Regions from separate parts of the Melaminivora sp. genome, predicted to be linked through region 2. Evidence: riboswitches for the same ligand, from Rfam matches in the RefSeq annotation. Region 2 holds a riboswitch; the other holds the start of a gene.
The links. A riboswitch is a leader RNA that binds a small molecule or an ion and turns the genes downstream of it on or off. The one in region 2 is predicted to bind cobalamin.
Positions count from the first base shown of each region.

Region 1: linked by a shared signal. The riboswitch ahead of RT051_RS08880 (TonB-dependent receptor domain-containing protein) and the one ahead of RT051_RS05950 (TonB-dependent receptor) in region 2 are both predicted to bind cobalamin.

Region 1 is NZ_DAMCAM010000033.1:7,366-11,771, forward strand. Features, by position in the region: gene RT051_RS08875 (cobyrinate a,c-diamide synthase) at 1-530, opposite strand, end outside; gene RT051_RS08880 (TonB-dependent receptor domain-containing protein) at 542-2,449, opposite strand; cobalamin riboswitch at 2,523-2,770, opposite strand; gene RT051_RS08885 (DUF904 domain-containing protein) at 2,808-3,038, shown strand; gene RT051_RS08890 (cell division protein ZapA) at 3,035-3,373, shown strand; gene RT051_RS08895 (sulfite exporter TauE/SafE family protein) at 3,691-4,406, opposite strand, start outside.
Region 2 is NZ_DAMCAM010000018.1:27,382-31,787, forward strand. Features, by position in the region: gene RT051_RS05940 (chorismate-binding protein) at 1-1,751, shown strand, start outside; gene RT051_RS05945 (5-carboxymethyl-2-hydroxymuconate Delta-isomerase) at 1,799-2,158, opposite strand; cobalamin riboswitch at 2,292-2,605, shown strand; gene RT051_RS05950 (TonB-dependent receptor) at 2,755-4,406, shown strand, end outside.

The sequences.
Region 1 (4,406 bases), on a different contig from region 2:
AGCGCCGGCAGCGCGCCCAGCCAGTCGCCGGGATCGCGCAGACCGGCGCGCAGCAGGTCGGCGTGGCGCTCGCCGGCCACGCGGTTGGCCAGCACGCCGGCCCAGGGCAGGTCGCTCCAGTAGCTGCGCAGGCCGTGCGTCAGCGCGCCCAGGGTGCCGCCCATGGCGCTGGCGTCGATGACGACCAGCACCGGCAGCCCCAGGCGGCGCGCCAGCTCGGCGACGCTGTTCTCGCCGTCGAACAGGCCCATGACGCCTTCGACCAGGATCAGGTCGGCCTGCCGCGCGGCCGCGTGCAGGCGCTCGCGGCAGTCGCGCTCGCCGGTGAGCCACAGGTCCAGCGTGTGCACGGGGGCGCCGCTGGCCAGTTCGTGCCAGTGTGGGTCCAGGTGGTCGGGGCCGCACTTGAAGACACGCACGCGCCGCCCGCCCCGCGCGTGCAGGCGCGCCAGGGCGGCGGTCGCGGTGGTCTTGCCCTGCCCCGAGCCGGGAGCGGCGATGACCAGGGCGGGACAGGAGGCAGAGGCCATGGAAGCCGGGGTCAGTACTGCGGTGCCCACTTCAGGCCGACGTAGAAGCTGCGACCCGGCGTAGCGTAGTTGCGCGCCAGCTCATAGCGTTTGTCGGCGGCGTTGTCCAGGCGGGCGACGACCTGCCAGTCGCGTGCCATGCGGGTGCTGGCGTGCAGATTGACCAGGGTGTAGCCGGGCAGCACGTTCTTGTTGGCTGCGTCGTCGTAGCGGCGGCCCGAGGCCTGCACCTCGGCGCCCACCGTCCATTGGGCGACGCGCGTGTCCGCACCCAGCGTGGCGTGGCGCCTGGCGCGGCGCTGCAGCTGCTTGTCGGTGTCCAGGTTCCGGGGGTTTTGCAGGTCGAGCGAGCCGTAGAGACGCACGCCGCCCAGGCGGTGCGCGCCCGCGAACGTCACGCCCTGGTAGCGCGCCTTGCCCACGCTGGCGTAGCAGCCGGGATAGCGATCGCTGCTGGCCGCACACGGGCCGGGGCCGTCCACGTAGATGATCAGGTCGTCGATGTGGTTGCGGTAGGCCGTGGCAGAGAAGCTGCTCGCGCCCTCCTGCCACTTCACGCCCAGCTCGAAGTTGCGCGACTGCTGCGGCTTGAGCGAGGCGTCGCCGTACTTGGTGAAGCGCTGGTACAGCGTCGGCGCCTTGAAGGCCGTGCCGGCGGACGCGGTGGCGCGCCAGTGGCGGGCGAAGTCGTAGCCGTACGAGGCGCTGCCGGTGGTCTTGCCGCCGAACTCGCTGTCCTGGTCGTGGCGCGCGTTCAGCTGCAGCGTGTGCGCGCCCTGGCGCAGCCCCCAGCCCAGGGCCAGGGCGTCGAATGAGCGCTGGCGCGTCTCCATCGTGGGGAAGAAGCTGGTGTTGTCCAGCCGGTCCTCGCGCCGCTCCAGCGACGCCGTCAGCAGCTGCGCGCCCAGGCGCCATTCGTTGTGCAGCAGGTAGCTGCGAATCCGCGTGTCGGTCAGGTAGATGCTCGGCGTGGTTTCGTAGCGGTCCTGCGATTCGCTGACGGACAGACGGGTCTTGTAGGCCTCGCTCCACTGCGCATGCCAAGCCAGGCCCAGCGTCTGCAGGCGCCGCAGGTTGCGGTCGTCCCTGGTCGGGCTGACGTCATAGCCGCTGTTGGAGTCGCTGTACAGCAGCGTGCCCTCCAGGCGGTGCGCCGCGTGCAGCTGCCAGCCCAGGCGGCCGCTCGCGGCGGTGGTGAGGTAGCCGTCGAGGTCCGGGTTGGCCGCGGCGTCGGTCTTGGCGCTGTAGCCCCGGCTGCCTTCGCGAGAAAAGCCCAGGGCATAGTCCACGGCGCCGCTGGCGCCGCTCACGCCGGCCTCGGAGCGCCAGGTGCGCCAGGTACCCAGGCCCACGCCCACGTAGGGCGCGACACCCGCCTCGCCTTTTTTCGTGAAGATCTGGATCACCCCGGCCACGGCGTCCGAGCCGTAGATGGCCGCGGCCGGACCGCGCAGCACCTCGATGCGTTCGATCTGCGACAGCGGAATGGCCTCCCACGACGGGTCGCCGCTGCCGGCCTGGGAATCCACGCGCACGCCATCGACATAGACGGCGGTGAAGCGCGTCTCGGCGCCGCGCAGGAAGACACTGGTGGCCGTGCCGGGGCCGCCATTGCGCGTCATCTCGACGCCGGGCAAGCGCGCCAGCACGTCGGCCAGGCCGGTGGCGCCGCTTTGCTCGATGGTCTCGCGGTCCACGATGGACACATCGGCCAGCACGTCGGTCAGCGGCTGGGCCGTGCGGGTGGCGGTGACTACGACCTCGTCCAGGTCCGGGGCGCGCAGGTTCTGCGCAAGCAGGGTGCCCCCCGTCTGGGCATGGGCCCCGCAAGCGGCCAGCGCCGCCAGGGCCAGAGCGCTCAGGCGCAGATACGCGCGGCCATCGGCAGCCGCGCGGGAGCAGAACAGGAAATTCGACATGGAGAAAATGCAAGCAAACAAACCCGCGCCAGCCTCCCCGCCAGCATTGGGTGACATGGCCGTGCGCCCAGTGGCGCAAAGCCTCCTTGTTGGCCGGTATCCGGGCTGGCGAAGACATCCTGCACACCACCTTCCCAGGCGCTTGTTCAAGGCGCCCAGTGGCTGACTGGTGACAGGTGAGCCGACACGCGGCTCGTTCGCTGACCGTTGCGGGGGCAGCGCAGGCCCGGGGCCCGGTCCATGGCGGACGGCCCCTCCCTGCTTCCCGTTGAACTGCGGCATGCGAACCATGACGCGAGCACCAACAAGCGGCGGATTTTATGCGCGCCGGCCGCACGGTCCCTACAATTGCCGCCCTATGCCCCAGCCTTCCCCCATCGACCAGATCGCCGAGCGCGTGGAGCGCCTGCTCCAGCAGCACGCGCAACTGCGGCAGGACAAGGCCCTGCTGGAGCAGCAGGTCGCCGCCCTCACCGAGGAGCGCGACTCGCTGCGTTCGCGCCTGCAGGCCGCCCGCGCCCGCGTGGATGCGCTGCTGGACCGTCTTCCCGCCAACGCGGCGCCCGCCGCCTCCGACGCCACGCCATGAAACAGCTCGAAGTCCAGATCCTGCAGCAGAGCTACCTGCTGGGCTGCGCCGAAGGCCAGGAGCCGCGCCTGATGGCCGCGGTGGAGCGCGTGGACACGGCCATGACGCGCATCCGCGATGCGGGCAAGGTGCGCGCCCGCGACCGCATCGCCGTGCTGGCGGCGCTCAACCTGGCCTTCGACCTGGCCGACCGCGAGGCCGCCCAGCAGGAGGCGTCCGCACACCCGGCCGCGCAGCCCCCGCAAGAGCCGCCACACCTGCAGGACGAGCGCCTCGCCGCCCTGCTCGACCGGCTGGACCAGGCCCTCGCCGCTGGGGACGCGCCGGGGTTGTAAGCATTGGCGAACGGGGTGTTCGCGGGGCGCGCAACGCGCCTACAATGCACCTGTCTGCGATGCTGCCGGGCTTTATATTTCCTTGAACCAATGCTCTTGGAGCCCGGGCTTGGTACATCGCCTGGCAGGCGTGATCATCTCGCGTCAGATGAACCCAATGTCAGGTTGCCCTCGCCCACCTGAACCCCCGGTTCAGGATGCCGGTCCGGTGGCATTTGCAGACACCTTCTTTCGAGCGAAGCCGGGGCTCCCCGCCCTCCGCCTACCCCCCTCTCCCCTCTTCCCCCAGCTGTCACCGCCCGCCCCGGGGCAGGCGCTCAGGCGCACCAGGGCGCGGGCTGGCCGTGCATCACATCCATCCACAGCGCCCAGCCGCCGAGCACGCACAGCACGGCGCCTGCGGCACGCGAGCCGCTGGCCTGCTGCATCCGGTTGAGCCGCTGCCGCAGCCATTGCCAGGCCGCGGGGCCCGCCACCAGCCACAGGCCGCTGCCGATGCCAAACAGCACCATGCTGGCCGCGCCACGCGCCACGCTGCCGCTCAGGGCAGCGGTGAGCAGCGCGGTGTAAAGCAGCCCGCAGGGCAGCAATGCCCAGGCCATGCCGGTGAAAAACAGTCCGCCCGGGCGTGCCACCAGGGGCTGCACGCGCGCCCACACGGTGCGGCCGGCGCTCTCTATCCAGGCGGGCTGGCGTGCCTGCAGCAGCATCATGAGGCCCCAGGCGATGATGAGCACATGCGTCATGGTCCACAGCGGCCGCAGTGCGCTGCTGTGCTGGCCCAGCCAGGCCAGCTGGTCCATGGCGAAGGCTGCGGCACCACCGGCGGTGCCATAGCCCGCCAGGCGCCCGACGTGGAAGGCCAGCGTGCGGCCCAGCACCGGGCGGCGCGGCAGCCAGTGGATCACCTGAGGTTCGCCCGGGGCGGCAGGGCGTCCCCCTGCCCCTATCACTGCGCCGCAGGGCCCGGCGCACATGGCAAGGCAGTGCGTACCACCCACCAGGCCCATCAGGAAGACGGTGGACGCAAGCG
Region 2 (4,406 bases):
CGCGCCTGCGTCACGCCTTCGGTTCGCCGCTGCGCGTGCTGCAGGCCCGCCAGCCCGGCGAGGTGCAGTCCCTGCTGCACGCGGTGGAGGACGCCGCGCGCGCCGGCCTGTGGTGCGTGGGTGCCCTGCGCTACGAGGCGGCGGCGGCCTTCGATGGCGCCCTGGCCGTTCACGAAGTGCCCGCGCAGCAGCCCGACCCGCTGGCCTGGTTTGCCCTCTATGACGCTCCGCTGCCCTGGCCGCAGCGCGGCGCTGCCGACGAGCCAGCCGCCAGCGTGGACTGGGCCGCTCCCCTGCCGCGCGCCGACTTCGACGCCGCGCTGGCGCGCATCCGGCAGGGCATTGCCGAGGGCCGCTTCTACCAGGTCAACTACACCGCGCCGCTGCCCGGGCAGCTGCGCGCCGGTACGCCGCGGGCGTTGTTTGCCGCCCTGCAGCGCGCCCAGCCGGGCGGCTATGCCGCCATGCTCGACATGGGCGACGCGCAGGCGCTGTCGGTCTCGCCCGAGCTGTTCTTCGACTGGCGCGCCGGCGCGGACGGCTGCGGCGCCATCCTCACGCGCCCCATGAAGGGCACGGCCGCGCGCGGCGCCACGCAGGATGAGGACGCACAGCGCGAGCAGCAGTTGCGCGCGTCCCCGAAGGAGCGCGCCGAGAACGTCATGATCGTGGACCTGCTGAGGAACGACCTCTCGCGCATCGCCCGGCCCGGCAGCGTGCAGGTGCCGCGCCTGCTGCAGACCCAGGCGCTGCCCACGGTTTGGCAGATGACGTCCGACGTGCAGGCCGCGACGCGCGCCGGCACGCGGCTGGCTGACGTGTTCGCGGCGCTGTTTCCCTGCGGCTCGGTCACCGGCGCGCCCAAGGTCGAAGCCATGCGCGCCATCCGTGAACTGGAGGCCGGCCCGCGCGGCATCTACTGCGGGGCGCTGGGCGTGGTGCGGCCCGATCCGGAGCAGGGCGCCGGCGCGATGGTCGCCACCTTCAACGTGCCCATCCGCACGCTGGAGCTGCACGGCCGCGAGGTGCGCTGCTGCATCGGCAGCGGCATCGTCTGGGGCGCCGAGCCCGAGGCCGAATGGCGCGAATGGGCCGCCAAGCGCGCCTTTGCGCTGCGCGCCAGCCAGCCGTTCGAGCTGCTGGAGACGCTGGCGCTGGAGGATGGCGTGCTGCGCCACCGCGCCGCGCATCTGGCACGGCTGCAGCGCGCGGCAGGGCACTTCGGCTATCCGTTCGAGGTGGCAGCGTTGCAGGGCTGCCTGGACGCGCTGGCGCGCGTGCACTCCGCCGGCCTGTGGCGCGTGCGCCTGCTGCTGGACATGCAAGGCCGCCCGCGCGCCGAAGCCTTTGCCCTGGCACCCACGGCCACGCCGGTACTGCTGGCGCTGGCAGACCGCCCCTTTGCCCAGGCACACAGCGAATTCGTGCGCTACAAGACCACGCGGCGCGCGCACTACGCCGCCTTCGCGCCGGCGCCGGACAGCGGTGTGTTCGACACGCTGCTCTACAACGAGGCCGGCGAGATCACTGAAACCACCTTCGGCAACGTCGCCGCGCTGCTGGATGGCCGCTGGGTCACCCCGCCCGAGGCCTGCGGCCTGCTGCCCGGCGTGGGCCGCGCCGAACTGCTGCGCACGGGCCGCCTGGCGGAGCGGGCGCTGACCCTGGCCGACCTGCCGCGCGTGCAGGACTGGGCTTTCCTCAACAGCCTGCGCGGTTGGTTGCCGGCGCAGTTGCTCTCATTGAAATAGCTGGAGGCCCTTTCCGGGAAAGGGCTGAGGTCGGATTTCTCTGCTATTTACAGCAGGCCCTTGACGTAGGACGGCCGGTCCATGTCCACGATCTCCACGCTCAGCTGCACCTGCACGCCATCGGGCCGGGGCGTGTGTTCGCGCAGCGCCCGCGCCACGCGCTGGCCCAGGTCCTGCCTGGCCTCGGGCGAGCGCCCGGACAGCAGGCGCAGCTGGGCGTGCACGAAGGCACGCTGCGCCGGGGCGGTGCCGATTTCGTAGCTGTCCACGCGCAGGATGCGGGTCTTCAGGTCCATCTCGATCGGCACCTCGGGGCTGGCGCAGACGGCGGCGTTCAGCGCGGCCAGCGCCTCGCGCTCGGGAAAATCGGGCAGGTTGGACGAGTATTCGACGATCAGGTGAGGCATGGCGGGAATTGCGTGATGGAGACGAAACGGCCTTGCGCCGCGGCGGTGCCGGCGCGGTGCCAGCGCCGTGCGCGATTGTTCCTCAGAACGTGCTGCCGCCGGCGGCTGCGGGCGGGCCTTGTCAGCCGCTACACTCGCCAGCTTCGCAACAGGTGCCCGGCCATGGCCGGGTTCAACGGGAACAGGGTGCAAAGCCCTGGCTGCCCCCGCAACGGTAAGCAGGTCCAACCGCTTCTTTCACTCAAACCAGGCGCTGTGCGCAGATCCGGGGTGGCATTGCCCCCTCGACCGCGCCCAGGCCGGCCACTGGCGCCCTACGTGGCCTGCAATGTGCAGGTGCGCGGTGGCGCCGGGAAGGCGAAGCGGCCGGCGCGCCGTGCCTCCGGCATCGAGGCACGCGTGCGCCACCTGCCAGCCCGGATACCGGCCTGTTGGGTGCTGCGCTGCGCGCCGCCGTTTCGGCGCGCGCCGCGCAGCGTGCGCAACGACCGGCTGCGGGGAGCAGCGATGGCGGCGTGCTCCGGGCTGGCTGCCAGCACAGGCCCGGGTCCGTCATCCATGCAGCAGGCGGTCTGCTTTTCCCGTGGATGACTCCGATGCCGCACACCCGTGCCCTCGACGCCCGCCAGGCGCCCGCTGCGCGCCCCTTCCTGTCTCTCGCGCCCCGAGCCACCTGGCTGGCCTGCCTGCTGGCCGTGCCGCCCGCGTTGGCCCAGCAGCCCGCCCCCGCCACCCTGCCGGCCGTGACGAGCACCGCCGCGCCCCACCCGGGGGCTGGACTGGGTCTGCGCCAGCCCTCCCTGTCGGGCAGCCGCACGGGCCTTGCCACCAGGGACCTGCCCGCCAGCCTGGACGTGGTGGACAGCGAGACCTGGCAGCAGCGCGGCGACACACGCATGGCCGATATCGTGGGACGCACCGTGGGCATGGTGCCGCTGTCCGCCTCGGGCTACAGCAGCCTGTCGTTTTCCGCGCGGGGCTTTACCGGCACCAACTCGGTGGGCATCGCCGAGGATGGCGTGCGCCTGTCGGTGGCCGCCGGCACCACGCCCTACCCGGCGGACGGCTGGGGCTATGAGCGCGTGGAGGTGCTGCGCGGGCCGGCTTCCATCCTGTATGGCTCCGGCACCGTGGGCGGCACGGTCAACGTGGTGCGCAAGCAGCCCAGCCGCGAGGTGGTGCGCGAGGCGCTGGTGTCTGCCGGCTCGCACGGCAGCGCGCGCCTGGGGCTGGGCGCGGGCGGCCCCCTGGACGAGACCCTGAGCTACCGGCTGGACGCTTACGGTCACAGCACCAACGGCGAGCGCGACTTTGGCCGTGCCAAGGGCGGCAAGCTGATGAGCACGCTGCGCTGGCAGCCCGACGCCCGCGTGCGCCTGGAGCTGCTGGCCGATGTGAGCGACCAGCACCCCGAACGCTACTTCGGCACGCCTGCGCTGAACGGCGCCATCGTGCCCGCGCTGCGCCGCAGCAACTACAACAGCGATGACAGCACCATCACCATCCGCGACCAGCGCGTGCGTGCGCGCGCCAGCTGGCAGGTGAGCGACTGGCTCACGCTGCAGGGTGAGGCCTACCACTTCAGCGCCGACCGGCACTGGAAGAACATCGAGGCCTACCGCTACGACCCGGCGCGCCAGAGCGTCACGCGCTCGGACTACCTGGAGATTGGCCACGACCTGCGCCAGAGCGGCAACCGGCTGGAGGCGGCCATCGACGCCGGCGCGCACAAGCTGGTGCTGGGCTGGGAGGCCACGCGTGCGCGCTTCTCCCAGGACAGCAACACGCCTTACCGGCCCGACCCGGCGCGCACGCAGACGGTGGTCTCCGCCTTCGACCCGCAGCGCGGCCAGTGGGCCAGCCTCGACCCGACGCTCACGCGCATCGATACCGAGGCCACCACGCACGACGTGTACGTCGAAGATGCCTGGAAGCTGGGCGATCGCTTCACGCTGCTGGCCGGCCTGCGCCGCGACGTGACCGAGCTGCAGCGGCGCGAACTGGTCAGCGGCACGCCGTTCGACAAGACCTTGGCCGGCACGGCCTGGCGCGTGGGTGGAAGCTGGAAGCTGGCTGCAGACACCAACGTCTATGCCCAGCTCTCGCAGGGGCACGACCCGGTGACCAACATCCTGACGCTGAACCTGGCCAGTCGCGACTTCAAGCTGACCAGCGCGCGCCAGGCCGAGGTCGGCATCAAGCAGGCCTTCGGCCAGGGCCTGGGCGAGTGGACGGCGGCGCTGTACCG